Linked DNA regions of Dongshaea marina. The protein of the gene in region 1 binds, or shares a complex with, the protein of each later gene. Links are inferred from orthologs where the notes say so. Each region holds a gene or a part of one and is shown in the gene's direction. Other genes may lie near its edges. The genes, in order: panD and DB847_RS00985.

Region 1 (3,157 bases):
CACCTCGGGTTATATCCCCAAGTTCAGCAAGAACTTCCTGGCCGAAAGTGGTGATATCCAGAGCGCAATCTCCCTGTATGTCGCCCAAGTCGCCAGTGGAGAGTTTCCCGGAGCCGAGCACTCCTTTAGTTAGAGCGCTTACAGAAAAATCCAATCCTCCATAGGATTCATCTGATTTTTGTGGACTAGCAACAGGGTGATACCTTGTGACAGAGCCACAACAAGTTGACTTAACTAAAACGAGGATTGGACAAACACGAGACCTTCATCAGGGTCATCATTCTGATTCAATGAAAGTGCTCTAAGGAGAAGAATTTTGCTTATTACTGAAAATACAGCCGCTCTTCGCCAGCAGATCCGGGAATGGAAACAAGCCGGGGACACAATCGCCTTTGTCCCGACCATGGGAAACCTCCACCAGGGACACCTGACCCTGGTGGAAAAGGCACGTCAAAATGCCGAGCGTGTGGTTGTCAGCATCTTTGTCAACCCGATGCAGTTCAACAACTCACAGGATCTGGAAAACTACCCGAGAACCCTCGAACAGGATCAGCTAAAACTGCAAGACGCTGGGGCCGACCTGCTGTTTACGCCCGATGCCTCCCTCATCTATCCCAAAGGCAGTGAAAACCACACCTTTGTGGAAGTCCCGGGTTTAAGTGAGCTCCTTGAAGGGGCGCTGCGTCCCGGCCACTTTCGCGGCGTGTCCACCATAGTCACCAAGCTGTTTAACCTGGTACAACCCGACATCGCCTGCTTTGGCCAGAAAGATTACCAGCAGCTGGCTCTTATCCGTACCATGACCGAAGATCTGGCCCTGCCGATAGAGATCATCGGCGTCCCTACGGTTCGGGCTGAGGATGGCCTGGCATTGAGCTCGCGCAACACCCTGCTCACTGCTGAGCAGCGGGAGCTTGCGCCTCAGCTGGCCCGAGTGATGCGGAATATCAGCAAAGAGCTGGCAGCTGAGCGGCAGGCTGAGCCACTGGCAAAGCAGGCGGCAGATACTTTGGATTCACTCGGCTTTAAAACCGACGCCATCGATATCGTCGATGCCCGGACTCTTGAGCCACTCCAGCCAACCAGCCAGCAGGCCGTAATCCTGATGGCCGCTTACCTGGGTGAGGTTCGCCTCATCGATAATATGGTTGTGGACCTTTGTCCACAAAATGAGCTATAGTCCCGCCTTGCGGTTGAAATCAACAGGAAACAGATATGCAACGAATCATGCTCAAAGGCAAGCTTCACCAGGCTCGCGTTACTCATGCCGTCCTCAACTATGAAGGCTCATGTGCCATCGATCAGGATCTGCTGGATGCCGCAGGGATCGTCGAGTATGAGAAGATCGAAATCTATAACATCGAAAATGGTGAGCGCTTTGCAACCTACGCCATCTCTGGCGAGCGTGGCTCACACATGTTCTCTTTGAACGGCGCAGCTGCCCGTAAGGCCGCCGTAGGCGATCGGATCATTATCTGTGCATACGCCCCCATGGACGAGCAACAGGTCAAGACCCACAAGCCCAAGCTTGTTTATCTCAACGCTGACAACCAGATCGAGCGTACCAGCTACGACATCCCGGTTCAGCTGGCTTAACCATAAAAAGGCAATCGAAGTGCTCGCTTCGGTTGCCCTCTCTTTTTGCCCAAATAAAAAACCTTGCCGACTCGGTTTCACTCCCTCCAGAAAAACAAACTTAGATTGCTAATGTCAACATACAGGCTCTTAACATCATCGCTGCTCAGCTAAAGGTGTAAATTTGCCTCAATAGCCATAGCAGAGTTGACTATTCAAATAGTAACGATAGGACTCAGCTAACTCTCGCAGATGTAGCAACGCTAGTATAGCCAACTCAATATTTAGAGATCTGTCGAGAGCAGATTATTTTTCTCAAGAAGATATTCACTAAAAATATCAAGCTATTAAGATTACTTGAGCATCTTTAAGATCCATATCAACTGTCGTTATCTTACTAGTCACCTCCTCTATCTTTGATACAGTGTTTTTAATTTCACTTATATTTTCTTGAACTAGCATATCTTTTTTCTCAATTGACGAGGTAACCTCTTCAATATCCGACACCACAGTTCTTATGCTATTGACGTCATCTTCTATTTTCTGAAAATTAGTCTCAACATTCAAATTAACAGCATTTACCTGACTAGTTATACTATTTATTTCACTAAGTGCTATCTGACTTCGCTCAGCCGTAAACTCTGTCAACTCGCTTATTAGTACGGAGCTCTGTAGTTTTGTCTCAAACTCTTCAGCAATCGCTCTTTCGTCCTTTACCTTCAAGTCAAAGGAGTATTTATCCATAGTATATTTATAACCCGCATGCATTGTGAGTTTTATATTAGTCCCCATGGATAGGACACCACCCAAATTAAGGCTATGATTCAAACCAAACACGCTCATGGACTTGAAGCCAGCTGTCAGGTTCTGATTTATTCCATTGTAAATACTCCACTTATTTTGAGCTGTTATTGAAATGTTAGCATCTCCCCATCCGAATCCACCATTGGAAGATGAGAGGGTTTCTGACCCATTTTCATAATCCGCCATAATAACTCCCCGGAGCTGAAATATGTAAAAATGTACGCCTTATCATAAGGTGGATTAGCACCTTAACTCCAGGAATATATTAATCGTGTTCAGTTATAAATAAAACACCATCAGACAACCCATCTGTGTATCAGCAGGTTGTAGATAACTGACTTTCCAAATCACAAAACCAGGATGAAATACAACTCTTGAGGAAAGCCTGCATCTCCTTCCCAGTGTGAGACAATGTCCTGGAGCGTAGCGAATAAATAGAGAGACTATGCTCTCTAAACTGCTCTAAAGGTAAAGAAAACTCAATTAACTCACCATTATCTATTTCATCTTTGACCATAAACCTTGTTGTTATTGTCAATGCCTGCCCAGACTTAGCAAGTTCGATGCAAGTATTTAAGTCATCGATCCCATAACGGATTTTTCCAATTTGTTTCAGCATCATGAATACACGCTCCGGAATGTAATTCATATACTGATAACCAATCTTTGGAAGCGCCCAGGGGCATGATAATAGATCCACCCCAGCTGTTAGGAATGGTGCATCTGGAGATGTGACTGATATCAGAGGAAATGTTGCTACTTTATTTGTAACGAACCG
Region 2 (3,021 bases), 1.0 Mb from region 1 along the record:
AATAAAGAGATCCAACAAACGGATCAGCAGATCGATGCAACCGGCCGAAAGCTCCACCAGCTTGAGCAACAACAGACGGCTCAGGAGCAGCAGATCGATACTCTCAAGAAAAAGACTCTGGCCCTGGAAAAAGAGAGCCAGCACCAGAAACAGCAACTCGCCAAACAGCTCGATGGCATGTATCGACTAGGAAATGGTGAGTATCTCCAGTTGATGCTCAATCAGCAGCGCCCGGATAGTATTGAGAGGATGCTGGGCTATTACAGCTACTTCAATAAAGCCAGGGTCACCCAGTTGCAAAAGCTGGATAAAACCATGCAGGAGCTGGCAGACAGCCGTCAGCAGCTAGTCATAGCGAATCAGAATCTTGAGCAGCTTCAACAACAAACCCGCAGCGACCAACAGCAGCTGGAGCAACAAAAGGAAAACCGCGAGCGTGTTGCCAGCAGGCTACGCAAAGAGCTCAAAGGAGAAACATCTAGTCTGGGGCAACTCAGACAGGCCGCCGGTTACCTGGAAAAGCAGCTCAAACAGGAGCAACAACGTCAGCTCCAGCTCAAGAAGAAAGCCCCGATGGATGGCCTGCGTCGTTACAAAAAGAGGTTACAGTGGCCGATTCGTGGCAGGCTTCTTCACCTCTTCAATACCAGTAACTCCAACCAGGTTCCCTGGAAGGGGATCGTCATCGCCACCAAAGAGGGCGCACCGGTCAAAGCTATCTACTCCGGCGAAGTGCTGTTTGCCGGCTGGCTGCAGGGCTTTGGTATGGTGCTGGTGATCGATCACGGCAAAGACTATATGAGCCTCTATGGCTACAATCAGTCTCTGCTCAAAAAAACCGGAGATACGGTCAAAACCGGTGAGACCATTGCTTTAGCTGGTCGCAGCGGTGGCCAGAGCCGCAGCTCCCTCTATTTTGAGATCCGTTATAAGGGACGCGCCGTCAACCCCCTGAGCTGGTTGAAGTAGAGCCTACAGAGCCGTCAATTTCTCCCATAGACTTAAACGCTCCAACGCCTCCTCACGGCACACGCCACAATTTTCGGCTGAAGGGGTAAATTCTGAGCAAACCCTGGGACGTTCCGGCTGACCGAACAGGCGACATCCAAGCTTCTGATCCAGGTGCAGGCAGGGCTCTCCTGCAGGCTTACCATCAGGCAGTCCGGGCAGGGGACTGGATATGCTGGGTGCAATACAGCAGGCTGCACAACCGGGGCGACACTCCATAAATACTCTCTTAGAACAAAAAACAGGCGGATTATAACCAGATCCGCATCACAGTTCATGATAAAATCCCCAACAATTTTGTGTGAGGTAAAGAGTGCATCATGCGTCTGACAATTCATCACTTAAATGAGATCCCTACAGAGCAGCAAACATATGTAGAAAAGATGTTTGCCTCCCCGGAGCAGGCGAGCCACTGGCTGAGCCTGGGACTCACCATCCATTTAGCAATCTTCAATGAGAAGGGCGTCGCCATCGCCCTGAGCGATCGTGAGTCGATTCGCTTTCTCACGGTGCGCGATGTCACCCGTCGACGTGGTGTTGGTCGTTATCTGCTTGAGCAGCTCCAGGTTTGGATGCGCGATCAGGGTTACCCGAAGATAACCATGGATCTGGCCTCCCTTGAACCACAGCCAGCCAGTGAACTGAGAGCCCTGCTCGTCAATCAGCAGTTTGAAGCCGATGGCTCCTGCTATCAGCTCACCCTGTAACCTAAGTATTGCTCCATCAATAAGGTAGCTCACTCATGCCATCAAATAACATGCAGCTTAAAAACAAGAAAATTCTGCTTGGGATCAGCGGAGGAATCGCGGCTTACAAGGGGCCCGAACTGGTGCGCCGACTGCGTGAGCAGGGTGCCGATGTCCGGGTCGTCCTGACTCAGTCCGCGAAAGCGTTTGTCACCCCACTCTCTTTGCAAGCCGTCTCGGGACACATGGTCTCAGACAGCATGCTGGAGCCCGAAAGCGAAGCCGGCATCAACCATATCGAACTTGCCCGCTGGGCGGATCTGGTATTGATCGCACCGGCCAGTGCCAACCTGATGGCTCGCATGGCGATGGGGATGGCCGATGAGCTGCTACCTACCCTGTGCCTGGCAACTCCCTCCCCAGTTGCCGTCGCTCCTGCGATGAATCAGCAGATGTACAGCCATCCGGCAACCCAGCATAATATTGAAATTCTCCGCCAGCGTGGTGTCACCATCTGGGGACCAGCCAGTGGCGAGCAGGCCTGTGGTGACTATGGCCCGGGGCGAATGCTGGATGTTCCTGAGCTGGTCAGTGAGGTTTGCCAATACTTTTCATCCGGGGCACTCAACGGAGTCCGCCTGCTGCTGACCGCGGGACCGACCCGGGAAGGGATCGATCCAGTGCGTTTTCTCTCTAACCACAGCTCCGGGAAAATGGGCTTCGCCCTGGCTCAGGCCGCCATCGCTGCGGGTGCCGAGGTCGAGCTTATCGCAGGGCCTGTCAACCTGCCGACACCACCAGGCGTCACCCGAATCAATGTCGAAAGTGCCGAGCAGATGAAACAGGAGGTTCTATCCCGCTCAGCTCAGGCCGATATCTTCATCGGCTGCGCTGCGGTCGCCGACTACCGCCCGGAGCAGTGTGCTGAGCAGAAGATGAAAAAGGATGCCGAACAGATGGTGATCCGCCTGGTGCGTAACCCGGATATCATCTCTTTGGTTGCTGCCAGTGACAATCACCCCTTTACGGTAGGATTTGCGGCAGAGACCCAGGATGTGGAACAATACGCGGTCGACAAAATGCGACGCAAGAATTTAGACATGATCGCTGCAAACGATGTTGCAAACCCCGAACTTGGGTTTAACAGCGATCAAAATGCACTGGCCGTGTTCTGGGCCGATGGCAAGGCGGAGCTGCCTCAGGCAGGCAAACAGCAGCTCGCTTCTCAACTCATTGCACTCATAGCTAAAAGATACAAAGATGAAACAGATCGAACTTAAAATCCTAGACGACCGTATCGGAACCCAGTTCCCTCTTCCTCACTATG

Evidence for each region.
Region 2: the proteins of panD (region 1) and DB847_RS00985 are in contact, whole or in part, in a crystal structure (PDB 4CRY), measured with the Escherichia coli proteins. The link is inferred for Dongshaea marina from one-to-one orthologs.

The regions. Positions count from the first base shown.
Region 1 is NZ_CP028897.1:1,209,737-1,212,893, reverse strand. The notes cover bases 78-2,905. They hold panD (aspartate 1-decarboxylase), read left to right. Parts: upstream 78-1,215; coding sequence 1,216-1,596; downstream 1,597-2,905. Other genes in these bases: DB847_RS06025 (LysR family transcriptional regulator), read right to left, coding at 2,696-2,905; DB847_RS06030 (hypothetical protein), read right to left, coding at 1,915-2,565; panC (pantoate--beta-alanine ligase), read left to right, coding at 317-1,180. Also shown: more of DB847_RS06025, read right to left, coding at 2,906-3,157. UniProt on the Escherichia coli protein: Catalyzes the pyruvoyl-dependent decarboxylation of aspartate to produce beta-alanine.
Region 2 is NZ_CP028897.1:193,110-196,130, reverse strand. The notes cover bases 330-3,021. They hold DB847_RS00985 (acetyl-CoA sensor PanZ family protein), read left to right. Parts: upstream 330-1,328; coding sequence 1,329-1,715; downstream 1,716-3,021. Other genes in these bases: dut (dUTP diphosphatase), read left to right, coding at 2,955-3,021; coaBC (bifunctional phosphopantothenoylcysteine decarboxylase/phosphopantothenate--cysteine ligase CoaBC), read left to right, coding at 1,766-2,974; DB847_RS24135 (YkgJ family cysteine cluster protein), read right to left, coding at 973-1,227; DB847_RS00990 (murein hydrolase activator EnvC family protein), read left to right, coding at 330-969. Also shown: more of DB847_RS00990, read left to right, coding at 1-329. UniProt on the Escherichia coli protein: Controls both the activation and catalytic activity of PanD in a coenzyme A (CoA)-dependent fashion.